DNA from 2 places in the Rheinheimera marina genome. Region 2 is predicted to be linked to the other one. Evidence: predicted binding sites of a transcription regulator. Region 2 holds the regulator's gene; the other holds the start of a gene.
What was found. Region 2 encodes FNR, which switches genes on or off when oxygen is low (the NO sensors DNR and NnrR bind a similar motif). Its sites were predicted from a motif close to TTGATNTANATCAA; they were not measured.
Positions count from the first base shown of each region.

Region 1: ACFO3I_RS12505 (cytochrome ubiquinol oxidase subunit I) is a predicted target of FNR. The motif match lies at 5,831-5,844, and genes of this name have one in related genera.

Region 1 covers NZ_JBHSGB010000010.1:621,535-628,570, forward strand. The annotation lists gene ACFO3I_RS12485 (amino acid ABC transporter ATP-binding/permease protein) at 1-1,194, opposite strand, end outside; gene cydD (thiol reductant ABC exporter subunit CydD) at 1,181-2,914, opposite strand; gene cydX (cytochrome bd-I oxidase subunit CydX) at 2,911-3,021, opposite strand; gene cydB (cytochrome d ubiquinol oxidase subunit II) at 3,032-4,168, opposite strand; gene ACFO3I_RS12505 (cytochrome ubiquinol oxidase subunit I) at 4,171-5,724, opposite strand; gene ACFO3I_RS12510 (NAD-dependent epimerase/dehydratase family protein) at 5,897-6,691, shown strand; gene ACFO3I_RS12515 (S8 family peptidase) at 6,749-7,036, opposite strand, start outside.
Region 2 covers NZ_JBHSGB010000005.1:274,777-281,812, reverse strand. The annotation lists gene uspE (universal stress protein UspE) at 1-775, opposite strand, end outside; gene fnr (fumarate/nitrate reduction transcriptional regulator Fnr) at 884-1,600, opposite strand; gene ACFO3I_RS05470 (sulfite exporter TauE/SafE family protein) at 1,647-2,330, opposite strand; gene ccoS (cbb3-type cytochrome oxidase assembly protein CcoS) at 2,323-2,490, opposite strand; gene ACFO3I_RS05460 (heavy metal translocating P-type ATPase) at 2,487-4,868, opposite strand; gene ACFO3I_RS05455 (FixH family protein) at 4,884-5,369, opposite strand; gene ccoP (cytochrome-c oxidase, cbb3-type subunit III) at 5,436-6,413, opposite strand; gene ACFO3I_RS05445 (cbb3-type cytochrome oxidase subunit 3) at 6,406-6,582, opposite strand; gene ccoO (cytochrome-c oxidase, cbb3-type subunit II) at 6,587-7,036, opposite strand, start outside.

The sequences.
Region 1 (7,036 bases), on a different contig from region 2:
GCTTTGCAGCCGTTGCTGGTTGATGTGGATTTGGCCGGATAACGCCGGTAACCAGCCACTTAAGGTGTAAAGTAAGGTCGATTTCCCGCTGCCAGATCCACCTTGCAACCACAGCCTGTCACCCTGGTTGAGCCTCGTATCCGGGCTGTGGCAGCAATGGCCGCTATCAGCATAACCCGAGCTGAGTCGTTGCCAGCTAAGTTGAGTGACTACATCAGCTTGGGTTGGCTCTGCAACCTGGTAGTTCTGCTGATTTAACCGCTGCAGTGCTGCCCGGGCCTGTGCCAGGCTCTGGTACAAGGTCAGTAACGGCAAATGCAGTTCCATCAGCACAAAAAGCCCCAGCAGGCTGCCGACTAAGGCGGGTAGTTGATTGCCCGTCAGGGCGGGCTGCAACAGCAGTAAGGCCGCTACATATAAACAGCAGCCGTAAAGTGCCAGTTGCAGCAGTAAGTCGCAGGCCTTTTGCCGGAACAGCAGCTGCTGATAACGCTGCTCAAGCGGCTGATACTGGCGTCTCAGGGCGCTGGTACTGCCGTGCACTTGTTGCAGTGTCAGTTGTTGCAGCGGAATGAGTAAAGCCGGGCGTCGTTGCTGGTCCAGTTGCTCCAGTTGGCTGGCCCGGTCAAATGCCAGATAATTGCTCAGCGCCAGAAGCAGATACATCAACAGCATCAGGCTGGCCAGCATGGGCAGCAGCGGAGCAAACCAGGAAGCAATCAGCCCAAGCCAGCACAAGCTGATCAGCAAAGCCCAGCCCAACGGCAACAGAAAACGCAAAGGCCACATATCCAGCCGGTCAATATCGCGGATCAGGCTGTTCAGCAAACTGGCTGATTGTTGTGGCTGACAGGGGCGGGCAGTGGACAAAAAACGTTGCATAAACCAGAGCCGCAGCTGATGCAGCACCGCCAGCACCGCCTGATGCGACAGCAGACGTTCAGCATAACGACCTGCGGTGCGGCCAAGCGCAGATAAACGGATAAGGGCGGCCGGACTGAAGTAGTTAAAACTGCCGGCATTGGCCAACTGTAAGCCTGCCAGCGCGCAGGCACTTAAAAACCAGCCAGACACCGTCATCAGGCCAAAAGCGGCCAGTGTGGCCAGCACGCCAGCCAGCAGTGCCAGCGCCCAGCCTTTTGATTCTGCCGCCAGCAGGCTGCTGAGTCTGAGCGATTGTTCAGGCTTGAGCATATTCAGGCTCCAGTTCCAATTTGCGATACCAGTGTTGCTGCCTGGCTTGCGCTACTGTGCCTTGCCAGCGCAGCTCGCCAGCGACGAAATAACAGACCCGGTCTAACCAATCCAGACCGTCAAGTTGATGAGTTGCCAGCAATAAGGTGCAGCCCTGACTCAAAGTGTTTAGCTGCTGCTGTAACTGACGCTGTTGTGGTTTACTTAGCATGGAAAATGGCTCATCCAGCAACCAGTAGCGGGCCGGTTTCAGTAAGGCCCGGGCATAGGCCAGCCGTTGCAATTGTCCGCCAGAAAGACCCAGCCCGGCTTCACCAACCTCAAAATCCAGCCCTTGAGGCAGCTGCTGAACAAATTCCAGGCTTTGGCTTTGAGCCAATGCATGCTGTAGCTGCAGTGCGCTGTAGTGGTCACCGAACAGGTTTTGCCGCAAACTGCCCGCTCGCCATTGGCTCTGTTGTGGCAGGTACAGCAATTGCTGGCGCCAGCTGTTCAGTTCAAGTGTGGCCAGGTTTTGGGCTCCCAGCTGAATATGCTGGCTAAGCACAGGCTCATAGGCCAGCAGTAACTCGAGCACTGAGCTTTTGCCTGAGCCGCTGTGACCCATCAGCGCAACCCGTTGCCCTGGCGCAATTTCCAGTCGCAGCGGCGCCAGTCGGGCAGGCCGCTGTGGTGCGCTGTAAAATGCCGGAGTGGCAAAGCGCAGCGTCTGAATTTCCGGAGGTGCTGTCTGAGTGCCACCTTGTTGCACAGGTAGCTGCAACAGAGGTTGCAGACTCTGCCAGGCCGCGACGGCCTGAGCTTTGGCATGGTAGTCACTGCCAAGCTGGCGCAGCGGCGCATAAAACTCAGGGGCTAGTAACAAGATAAACAAGGCACTGGGGTAAGCCACCGGCACCTGTTGTTTGGCCCAGGGTAATTCCCCAAGCAAACCCAAGCCCAGATACAAAGCCACAAAGGCAATCGCGAGGGCAGACAAGAGTTCCAGCACGGCACCAGACAAAAAGGCTTTTTGCAACACCTTCATACTGCGACGCCGGTATTCGGCGCTGGCGTGGTCCAATTGCCGGATCACCTGATCTTCGGCGGCCAGTAACTTAATTTGGGCAAAACCACGCAGAAACTCCAGAAAGCGGCCACCTAATAAACCCAAAGCCTGGATTTGGCGTTGGCTTTCTTCGGCCGCTTTTTTACCCAATAAAATCATAAATAGCGGGATCAACGGTGCCGTAAGCAGCAGCAGGAAGGCCGCAAAAGGGCTGTAACAGGCCGCCGCGATCGCAATCAACAAAGGCGTCAGTACCACCAACCAGAGCTGTGGCCAGTAGCGGCTGAGGTAAGGGTCCAGCGCGTCCACCTGTTCCAGTACTAAGGTCGAGATCTCACCGTCATTGCCAACCAGTGCACGGCGGGGGCCGGCCAGTTCCAGTTGGCTGAACAGTTGTTGCTGCAAATGCTGGCGCGCCTGTTGGCTGACACGCATGGCCTGCAAATCTTTCAGGGCCAGCAAGCCGGCGCGTGCAAGCCAGCTCAGGATAAACCAGCTGGCATCCGTCAGGCTGAGCTCTTCACCCGCCAGCAACTGACCGCAACACCAGGCCAGCCACCAGCACTGCAGCAGCAACATCAGAGTAGCCAGGCTACCTGCCAGCACGGAAAAACAAAGGCCAACCCGGTAAGGGGCCAGCCAGTGTTTGAGTTCAGACGCAGTTTGACTCACTCGCCATCCTTGTCATCCGGATAGCCATTCAGCTCCAGCCACATCGCATTGATGATGCCGAAGGAGCATGCCAGCAACACGCCGAGGATCCAGGTGAAATACCACATAGTCAGCTCCTTAATACAGTGAATGCGGGTTGTTGTTGATGCTGTCCTGGTTTAACCGGCCAAACATTTTGTAATAGCTCCAACTGGTGTAAGCCAAAATGATGGGCACAAAAATACAGGCAACGATAAACATAATTTTCAGGGTCAGCGCGCTGGAGGTGGCGTCCCACATGGTCAGGCTGTGATCCGGCATGCTGCTGGACGGCATAATGAACGGGAACATGGCCACACCGCAGGTCATAATCACCCCGGTCATCGCCAATGAAGAGGCGACAAAGGCTTGCCAGGCTTTGGCGGCTTTGCTGCAAAGGGCAGACAGCAGAAAGGCCGCCACACCCAGCACAGGGAAGAGCCACAGCACTGGGGCCTCGTCGAAGTTCTGCACCCAGGCACCGGAGCTGATTTCCACGGTTTTACTGACCGCGTTATTGATGGCGTTGTGGTCCAGTTCGCTGGTCAGCTGGTAACCCATGCCGGCCGCTGATAACCAGACACCAGCCAGCACAAACAGCAGGGCAGCCAGTAAGGCGGACACCACAGAGACGGTCTGAGCACGCTGGCGTAGCGACGCTTCGGTTTTCATTTGCAGATAGGTCGCACCCTGATTCACAAACATCAGCAGGCTTAACACGCCCACCAGTAAGGCAAAGGGATTTAACAGCGCCAGGAACGACCCTGTGTAGTGAATACGCAGCAGCTCGTCGAAATGGAACGGCACCCCTTGCAGCAAGTTACCAAAGGCCACGCCAAAGATCACTGGCGGAATGGCTGAGCCAGCAGTCAGCGCCCAGTCCCAGTTGCTGCGCCAGCGCTGGTTGTCCAGTTTCGAACGGTAGTCAAAACCAATAGGCCGTAAAAATAGCGCCGCCAGAGTGGCCATCATCGCCAGGTAGAAACCGCTGAACGCGGTGGCGTACACCGGAGGCCAGGCAGCAAACAAGGCGCCGCCTGCGGTGATCAACCACACCTGATTGCCGTCCCAATGCGGAGCGACGGCGTTAATCATTATCCGGCGTTCCGTGTCGTCTTTGCCAATCACTTTCAGCAGGGCACCGACACCCATATCAAAACCGTCGGTAATGGCAAAACCAATCAGCAAAACACCAACCAGTAACCACCAGATAAAGCGCAGAAATTCGTAATCCATGGTTAAACCTCCTGCAGATCCTGTTCGTGATGGTATTTGCCGGTGTGCAGGGCGGACGGGCCTTTGCGGGCAAAATGCTGCATCAGATAAACTTCAATAATAAGGAATATGGTGTACAGCAAGGTGATAGCGCCAAGGCTGAACCAGACTTCGCCAACAGTCAGTTGTGAGGCCGCCAGATGGGTCGGCAGAATTTCACCGACAGCCCAGGGCTGACGACCATACTCCGCAACAAACCAGCCGGCTTCACAGGCAATCCAGGGCAAAGGCAGCGATAAAATGGCGGCTTTGAGTAACCATTTCGGCTTGTCCATGGTGCGTTTGGCACTGTGGTAGAAGGCTGCGGCAAACACCAGCAACATAATAAAGCCGCTGGCAACCATGACTCGGAAGCTCCAGAACATAGGGGCGACTTTGGGCACGCTCTGCTCCACTGCCTGTTCAATTTGAGCTTGTGTGGCTTGGGTCGGGTCTTCTGCATAGGCGGTTAACAGCAGGCCGTACCCTAAGTCTTTTTTCACTGCTTCAAAGGCCGTTTTGGTGGCTGGGCTGTCATCCCCGGCCCGCAGTTGCTTCAGCAGACCATAGGCTTGCTGGCCATTGATGATGCGCTCGCGGTGCTGCTGTTTGAGCTCGGCAATGCCGGTGACAGGTTTATCCAGTGAACGGGTGGCGATTAACCCTAAAGCGCCCGGGATTATCAGCGCGTAGTCAGTGGTTTGGGTGTCTTCATTTGGCAGACCGAAGACGGTAAAGGCGGCCGGTGCTTCATGGGTTTTCCATTCGGCTTCCACCGCAGCCAGTTTAGTTTTCTGCACATCACCCAGTTCATAACCGGATTCATCCCCCAGCACAATAACAGACAGGGCGCTGGCCAGGCCGAAGGCGGAGGCAATAGCAAAACTGCGGCGGGCAAAGGCAAGATCGCGGCCTTTGAGCAAATACCAGGCAGATATCGCCAGCACAAACATGGCGCCAGTCACATAACCGGCCGACACAGTGTGGACAAATTTTACCTGAGCCACAGGGTTGAAAATTACTTCGCTGAAGCTGGTCATTTCCATCCGCATGGTCTGGTAATTAAACTCGGCACCCACAGGATGCTGCATCCAGCCATTGGCGATCAGTATCCACAGTGCGGACAGGTTTGAGCCCAACGCAACCAGCCAGGTGACGGTTAAGTGCTGCACCTTGGATAAACGGTCCCAGCCAAAGAAAAATAAGCCGACCAAAGTGGATTCAAGGAAAAATGCCATCAGGCCTTCAATGGCCAGTGGGGCACCAAAGATGTCGCCGACATAATGCGAATAATAGGACCAGTTGGTACCAAACTGGAATTCCATCGCAATGCCTGTGGTTACCCCCAAGGCGAAGTTAATGGCAAACAGCTTGCCCCAGAACTTGGTCATGTCACGGTAAATTTCTTTACCTGTCATCACATAGACCGACTCCATAATGGCAAGTAAAAAGGTCATGCCCAGCGTTAACGGGACAAACAGAAAGTGGTACATCGCGGTTGCAGCAAACTGCAACCTGGAAAGTTCTACAACATCCATCCGGGAGCTCCTTCGATCGGCTTGATGGGTTGACAGCGCAAGTGACTAAAATCAGCACAGCAGGTTTTAGTTAAGCTTAATTTACTGATTTCTGTAGAATTGGATCTTGATAAAGATCAAGGTTCCGGATGCCTTTCCGGACGAATCGTCAGCATAAAGGTGTAGCAAACAAATGAAGGTGATTGTCGTAGGCGCTGGCTGGTTAGCCCGGCAACTGGTGCAACCGTTACAGCAGGCTGGGGTTGAGTTGTGGTTGACCAGCCGGGACTCCCGTACTGTCGCTGAGCTTGGGGAGTTAGGGTTGTTACTTCGCTTTGATGCGGACGACCTGAACAACCCGGCGCTGTTGCAGCGTTTTTCCGGGGCTGTGGTGCTGTGCCTGATCCCGGCCAGTCGTTCAAATCCCGCACTGTATCTGGCGTCGTTAACCAGGCTGTGTCAGTTGATGGTGACCGCTGGCAGCCTGGCCTGTATTCATATCAGCAGCTCCGGCATTTATCAGGGGCTGACAGGGCTGGTCAATGAAGAAGCCGAACTGCAACTAACTGACAGCCGGGTGGCCTTGTTGTATCAGGCCGAGCAACTGGTCAGCCAGAGCGTGCCAAGCTGTACCTTGCGTCTGGCCGGTCTGATTGGACCGGGCCGTCACCCAGGGCGTTTTATGGCGGGCAAAGTGGTGCCAGATTCACAAGGGGCTGTGAATATGGTGCATAGCCAGGATATCAGCCGCTTTATTGTTCAGGTGCTGCACCAACAGCTGTGGCCAGCGACCTATAACTTGTCCAGCCCTGAGTTTTGCTGTAGAGCTGAGTTCTATCAGCAGGCATGTGCAGCATTGGGGACCCCGGCTGCCGGACTGGATGGGCTGAATCTCGACAGTCGCCAGGTCGACAGTGGCAAAGCGATGCAGGTGGCAGACTTTCGGTTTGCGTATCCCTCTGCGTTACAGGCCATTGCAGATTGTTAAAAAAGCCGGTCATCAGACCGGCTTGGCTTTCAGGATGGCTCCACCGGAGTACCCGGATTAAGGCTGATAAGAGGTGGTCAGCGTCACCCCTGAGGCTGCACTGTAGCCGCGGATACTGATGTAGTAAGTTGCCGCGCTTGGGTTAGTAAAGTTACAGCTTTCGTTATTGCCTGTCAGGTAAGGGCGGCAGTCATAGCTGCTGGTGGTTGGCTGCGCACCTTGGCGTACATAGAGATCGGCGTCACCAGTACCGCCAGAGATACTGACAGTCAGGCTGGCCATACCGGCGGGAACCGCCAGCGTGTAATGTTTCCAGGCATTACGGGCCACTGAAATATCCGTTAC
Region 2 (7,036 bases):
CAGACGCCAGCCGGGGCAACACATCTTCCGGCATACCTTCCGCGACGTGAGTCTGCTCCTGCGGAATGCCAAATTCGGCCGCCAGCTTCTGTACGGCCAGCTGGTGATGTTGTTTCATGTTCTGGTTGTAATCCTGCGGGTTAAATTCAGGAATTTCGATGGCAATATTGACCGGTGTGCCCGGGTAGGCATTCACCAGTTGTACTTTACTGTGCAGCAAAGTGGCCAATGCGTTGGCCTGCTGCAAAATACGCTGATTCAGTGAGCTGTGATGCGTCTGCTCGCTGCCGGCATTCACTGCCGCGATGATATTGCCTTGTTCAGGCCAGTCATGGTCTTTGACCAGTAACACCGGGCAGGGGCATTTGCGTAGTACGTGCCAGTCGGTCGGGGTAAAAATCATCGACTTCAGTACGTCATGATCGTGGGTACCTTTGATCACCAGGTCGAATTGCTGCTCAAGTACGGCCTGTACTATCGCTTCGAACGGTCTGTTGTGCCAGACCACCTGGATATCAATCCGCAGGCCGGCGGCTTGGTAATCTGCCACCAGTTCGCGGATCCAGAGTTCACGGTCTGCAATAACGGCCTGGCGCATGGACTCGCGTTCTTCGCCGGACAGCATGGTGGTCATTTCGTAGGAAAAATCGTAAATAGATAAAAACGCGGTGAGTTGGCAGTCCTGCAATCTGGCCAGTTCGATCGCTCTGCCCAGCGCCTTTTGCTCAACCACTGAAGGGTCGAGCACCACCAGAATGTTGGCATATGATGTCATGGTCGATCTCCTGCTTGGCGTTCGCTTGAGTTAAGTGTAGCCAAGATAAGCTGATCGTCCCGCCCAGACCTTGTTTTAAATCAAGAGTCTGGGCAATTTTGCCCGGATTTAGCGGGCAATCACTGACTGTCCGGCTAACTGCTGCAGGGCGTCAGGATCGACAATGGTAATGAGTTTGCCATCGACCAGGATCAGCTCATCCTTATGGAATCGACCCAATAAGCGGCTAATAGTTTCAACGGTCAGGCCTAAATAATTGCCAATTTCGCCGCGGGTCATGCTGAGCCGGAACTCTTTACGCGAGAAACCGCGGTTGCCAAAGCGGTTAGCCAGATTAGCTAAAAACGCTGCCAGTTTTTCTTCGGCATTTTTCCGGTTGAGCAGGAGCAGCATCTGCTGATCGCCGCTGATGTCCTGACTCATCAGCCGCATCAATTGCTGACGTAACTTAGGTAGCTGGTCCATCAGCTGGTCAATTTGTGAAAAGGGAATTTCGCAGACCATGGCGGTTTCCAGCGCCTGCGCATAGCTTGGGTGCTGCTGTTCACCAATGGCGTCAAAGCCAATCACATCGCCTGGCAGATGGAAACCGGTGATTTGTTCCTCACCAGATTCGGTCAGGGTGTAGGTTTTAAAGGATCCACTACGTACCGCATAGAGTGCAGTCAGCTTTTTTCCAGACTCAAACAGATAATCGCTTTTGTGGTACGGCTTTTTGCGCTCAATAATCTCATCCAACGTGTCCAGCTCGGTAGTGCTCAGGGTAAAAGGCAAACAAAGCTGACTAAAGCCACAGTGCTGGCAATTGAGATTGGAGTGCGACATAAAACCTTCCTGTGGAATTCCACCCTGAATAAAAAACTAATCCAGCTTAAAAAATGCGTGGCGCCAGAGCAAGCCAAATTAGATAAATGGCGTAAATGCCTAATAACAAGCCTGTTAATACACGCACCCATAATTGGCTTTTAAGGCGGATCAACGCGGCGGCTGCCGAGCCGGACAGCAGAATGGCCGGCAGGGTGCCCATACCAAAAGCGAACATCATGGTGCCGCCTTGCCAGACGTGGCCACTGGCCAGGCTCCAGCCTAAGGCGCTGTACACTAAACCACAGGGCAAAAACCCCCAACACAACCCATAGCCCAGTGCTTTGCGGCGACTGTTCAGCGGCAATAGCTTTTTGGCAACGGGCTGTATCTGCCGCCAAAGCACGGCCCCGGCGCGTTCCAGTTGATTCAGACCAAACCAGAGGCGGGTCAGATACAGCGCCATCGCCAGCAACAGCAGCCCGCTCAGTAGTTTGAGCCAGAACAGCGCAAGCCCCAGGCTTGCCAGCAACAAGGCGCCAAAGCTGGCCACCAGCGCACCAAGCAGGCTGTACGTGGTCAGGCGGCCTAGACTTAGCCAGAGTTGTAATGCGGTGCGCTGTGAAGGGCTTTGATCGGTCATGCCAAGCTGCAGCGCGGCAGCCATGCCTCCGCACATCACCAGGCAATGCCCGCTGCCAAGCAGGCCAATGCTGAATAAGCTCAGCAGTTGCAAGCCAAATTCAGTCATCGTGCGATTCGGGTTTCTGGGGTTTGTCGTCGAATAAAATGCTGTAGCCTTCTTTATTCAAATCTTCGAACTGCTTACTACGAACGGCCCAGAAAAAAATGGCCAGCCCCAGACAGACAAACAGAATGGCGATAGGGATCAGCACATAAATAATACTCATGCTTTGAGTAACCTCAATGAATTGGACACCACCAGCACAGAGCTGAAGGACATCCCAATCACCGCGACCAGCGGTGAGACAAAACCACAGACGGCCAGCGGCACAATCAGCAGATTGTAGCCCATAGCCCACCACAGATTCTGCTTAATAACGCGCTGCGCCAGCACTGCACCGCTGAGCAGCTGAGGCAACTGGCGCAGATCACTGTGCAGCAGCACAACGTCAGCCTGGTTTTTCGACAAATCCGTCCCGCTGTCGAGCGCAACGGACACATGCGCGGCGTGGAATGAAGGGCTGTCATTGATACCGTCTCCCAACATCAGCACATGTTCGCCTTGCTGCACAGCCTGTTGCACCAGTTCGACTTTGCGTTCCGGGCTACAGCTTTTTTCGACCCGGTCAAATGGCAGCTGACTGGCCAGTTGTTCAACCTGAGAAGAACTGTCACCGGTCAATAAGACCAGTTTCAGCTGTTGTTGATGCAGTGCAACCAGAGTGGCAGCAGTTTCCGGGCGCAGTTTATCGTCCAGCTCCACAGCCAGTTGAAGTTTGCCGTCGATAGAGCAGTAAACTTGCGCTGCCTCAACGGTCGTGCAACGGCAAAATGCTGCACTACCAACCTGAAGCTGACGCTGCTGACCATCGGGGCTTGTCCAGAGTGCGGACAGACCTTCACCCACATGCAGCTGTACCTGACTTAGTGGGTCGCCTGGAGTCAGGTAGGGGGCAAATGCGCTGGCTATAGGGTGCTCTGAATAGGTCTCAAGCCGGGCAATCAGAGCCAGCAGTTCTGTTTCCGACCATTGGTCTGAAAAGCTGACCTTGCGCGCGATGCTAAAGCGGCCTTGGGTCAGGGTGCCGGTTTTGTCGAGAAACAAGGTGGTCAGTTTGGGCAGCGCTTCGAGCACTTGCTGGTTCTTAATCAAAATGCCCTGGCGATTCAACCGGGCTAAGGCACAGGTGATGGCTGTTGGGGTGGCCAGGGTCAGTGCGCAAGGGCAGGTTGCGACCAGCACAGATAAGGTCACCCAGAAGGCACGTTCCTGGTCAATCCAGAAGTACCAGACGATAAAGGTCAGGGTCGCAATAATGAGTAAGCGCTGGATAAAAAACTGCGCGAGGCGGGTAGTTTTTTCAATAATTTGTGGTTTTTGGTTCAGTGTTTGCTGCTGCAGCGCAATGATTTGGCCAAGTCGCGAACTAGGCAACGCCTGCGACACTTCAATCTCCAACAGACCATCGTGGTTCAAACTGCCAGCCAGTACGGTATCGCCCGGCCGTTTGGCGACCGCTTTGTATTCACCGGTCATCATGGATTCATCGGCTGAGCTGATGCCTGAACGCACCAGGCCGTCTGCCGCTATGGTCTCTCCGGCTTGCACCAGAATGCGATCGCCCGGCTGTAAACGTTTTGCCGAGACGATCTGCGGTTCGCCGCCACCAAGCAAGCGGGCCGACACTGGCATCACTTTCAGCAGGTTGCCTGTGGCTGCTCTGGCGCGGGCGCGGGCGCGAAATTCAAAAAACTTGCCCAGCTGCAGCAAAAAGATAAACATGGTGACAGATTCGAAATACACTTCACCTGTTTTAAATACGGTGGCATACACAGAAGCGAAAAAAGTATAGAACACCGCCAGTGTGACTGGCACATCCATATTGAGCTGGCCAGCTTTTACGGCGCGCCAGGCACTTTGGGTAAAGGGTTTGCCGGCATAAAACACCACAGGCGTGGCGAGCAATAAACAAATCCAGCGCAGAAAACCTTCAAACTGCGCTTCAATTCCGGTGTATTCGCCGAAATAGAGCCCAACCGCCAGCATCATGACTTGCATGCTCATAATGCCTGATACGGCCAGACGTTTCAGAAACTGGCGTAGCTCTGCCTGTTCCTGTTGCTCTTCATTGTCAGCGATAAAAGGGTTGGCCTGATAACCCAGCGCCTGGATTTTTTTCAGTATGGCGCTCAGTTTTAATCGGTCAGCATCCCAAACCAGCTGCAGGCGGGCAGTTGACGAGTTGACGGAAGCCTTATGAATAGCAGACTCAGCACTAAGTTGCTTTTCAATCAACCAGGCGCAAGCCGCACAGCTCATGCCGGATAACGACAGTTCGATTTGAGTGCCAGCGGCAGTGTGTTGGGTAATATCCGTGAGTACGTCGGCACTATCGTAGTTTTGCAGTTTCAGCTCATCAGGCACCAGGCCAGCTTTGCTGGCCGGAGCGGTGCGGAATTTGTAATAGTCCGTCAGTCCCTGTTCGACTATGGTCTGCGCCACCGCCTGGCAGCCAGGGCAACAAAATGGCTGGGCTTGGCCTTCGATGGTCAGCAGAAACTGACTGCCGTCAGGAACAGGTTCATGGCAATGAAAACACAACACAACAACAGCTCCTGATTAATAACCCAACGGAATTTCTTGCTGCACGGGCAGCATTGCAGTGGCTCTTAATTTCCAGTCTTTGTGCTCATCAGACACGATCAGGTTCCATTTGCCGCTTAAGGTGGAGGGTAGGGTTGCTACATAGAGGTTTTCCCCGCTGCGCTCTGCCGTCACCACGAAATCTTTGGCTGCAATAGTATTGTGGAAGAATTCGACTTTCAGATGTTGGCCCAGGGTTTTATTTTCCTGGAAGCGCACAATCACCTGATTACCGGCAATCAGCGTGGTTGCATGCAAATTTCTAAGCGCGGCTTCGCGGTACAGTGCCAGGTTCATATTAATAGCCCGGCCTTCTTTGTAATAATCATCGACAACCAAATCTGGATTGGCGCCTTGCATCACATAGATGGTATGGCCAGCTTTGATAAAGGATACTAAAGGAAAAGCCAGTAATACCCAGGGCCAGACTTGCTTGTACCAAGCTTTTTGCACAGTTGACATCAAATTCTCTCACTTTAGATAGCACTAAGCCCCACAGGTGGGGCTTAGTTTAGTCAAACCACCGGGTTATTTGGTGGACTCTTCCGGACGGGATAACCGGTAGACATAGGCAGCGATAATATGGATCTTATCATTGCCCAGTGTGTCTTTAAACGTGGGCATCTGTCCATTGCGACCGTGGTTGATGGTTTCAGCGACAGTGCCAGCTGAACCGCCATACAACCAGATGTTGTCAGTCAGGTTAGGTGCACCAAAGGGCAGGTTATGGGCAAGGCTGCCTTTACCGTCAGCGCCGTGACAGGCTGCACACATACCAAACTTGGCTTTACCGGCTTCGGCGTCTTTATCGTTCACCTTACGACCAGACAAACCTAGCACATAGGCCGTCATTTCTTTCACACCCTGCTCACCCAAAGCTTCACCCCAGGCAGGCATGGCGGCTTTACGGCCATGGGTAATAGTCTCGACGATTTTATCCGGCGTGCCACCATATAACCAGTCGTCATCCGTCAGGTTAGGGAAGCCTCGCTGACCGCGGGCATCTGACCCATGGCACTGAGCGCAGTTTTGTAAAAACAGGCGCTGACCAATTTTCAGTGCGGCAGGGTCGTATGCCAGGTCCATAATGTCGCGACTGGTGTACTTGGCAAATTCTTTACCATAAGTCTCGTTAGCCGCTTCGTATTCACGGTCCAACTGCACATTGCGGCCTTCGGCTTTGGCTGATTCAATAGCCGCTTTAGACTCTGCCAGGCTTTTTATGCCCTGATTAGAGCTGGTCCATTGCAATAAACCTTTCCATTGGCCCAGACCTGGATAAGCTGCGAAGTAATAGACAGACCAGGCAATACATGCGTAGAACATGTAAGTCCACCATTTCGGCAGCGGGTTGTTAATTTCTTCTATGCCATCAAATTCATGGCCAGTCGATTCGCCTTCTTTCACCCCAACATAGTTCTTGAGGTTCCAGGTCAGCAGCACGAAGCACAATACTATAACGGCAAGCGTTAAAACGATGATCCAAATGCTCCAAAAGCTACTCATGATCCGATTCCTGTTTCTGTTGTTGTTGTGGCTTGTCATCGGCAAAAGGCAGGTTAGCCTGCTCATCGAAGTCTGGTCTGCGCTTTAACAAGAACAGCCAGACAACGAGGCCAATAAAGCCTACAAACACGACCACTGTAAAAATGCTGTGTAGAGTTGCGAAATCCATAGGATTACTTCAACGCCGTGCCCAGTGACTGCAGGTAAGAGATCAGGGCTTGCATTTCAGTTTTGCCCTTCACTGCTTCTTCTGCGCCAGCGATGTCGTCAGCGGAGTACATCACGCCATCTTCATCGTTCGGGGGCATTTTGCCTTTGGTTAACAGGTTAAAGACTTCCATCTTCTTCGCTGTTAACTTGCCATCCAGTACGTTGCGGTCTAACCATGGGTAGCCTGGCATATTGGATTGAGGCACAACAGAACGTGGATCCATCAGGTGAGCATGGTGCCAGTCATCGCTATAGCGACCACCAACACGGGCCAGATCTGGACCTGTTCGTTTGGAACCCCACAGGAATGGGTGTTCCCACACGCTTTCTCCTGCAACTGAGTAGTGGCCGTAACGCTCTACTTCATGCCGGAATGGGCGGATCATCTGGCTGTGACAGTTGACACAACCTTC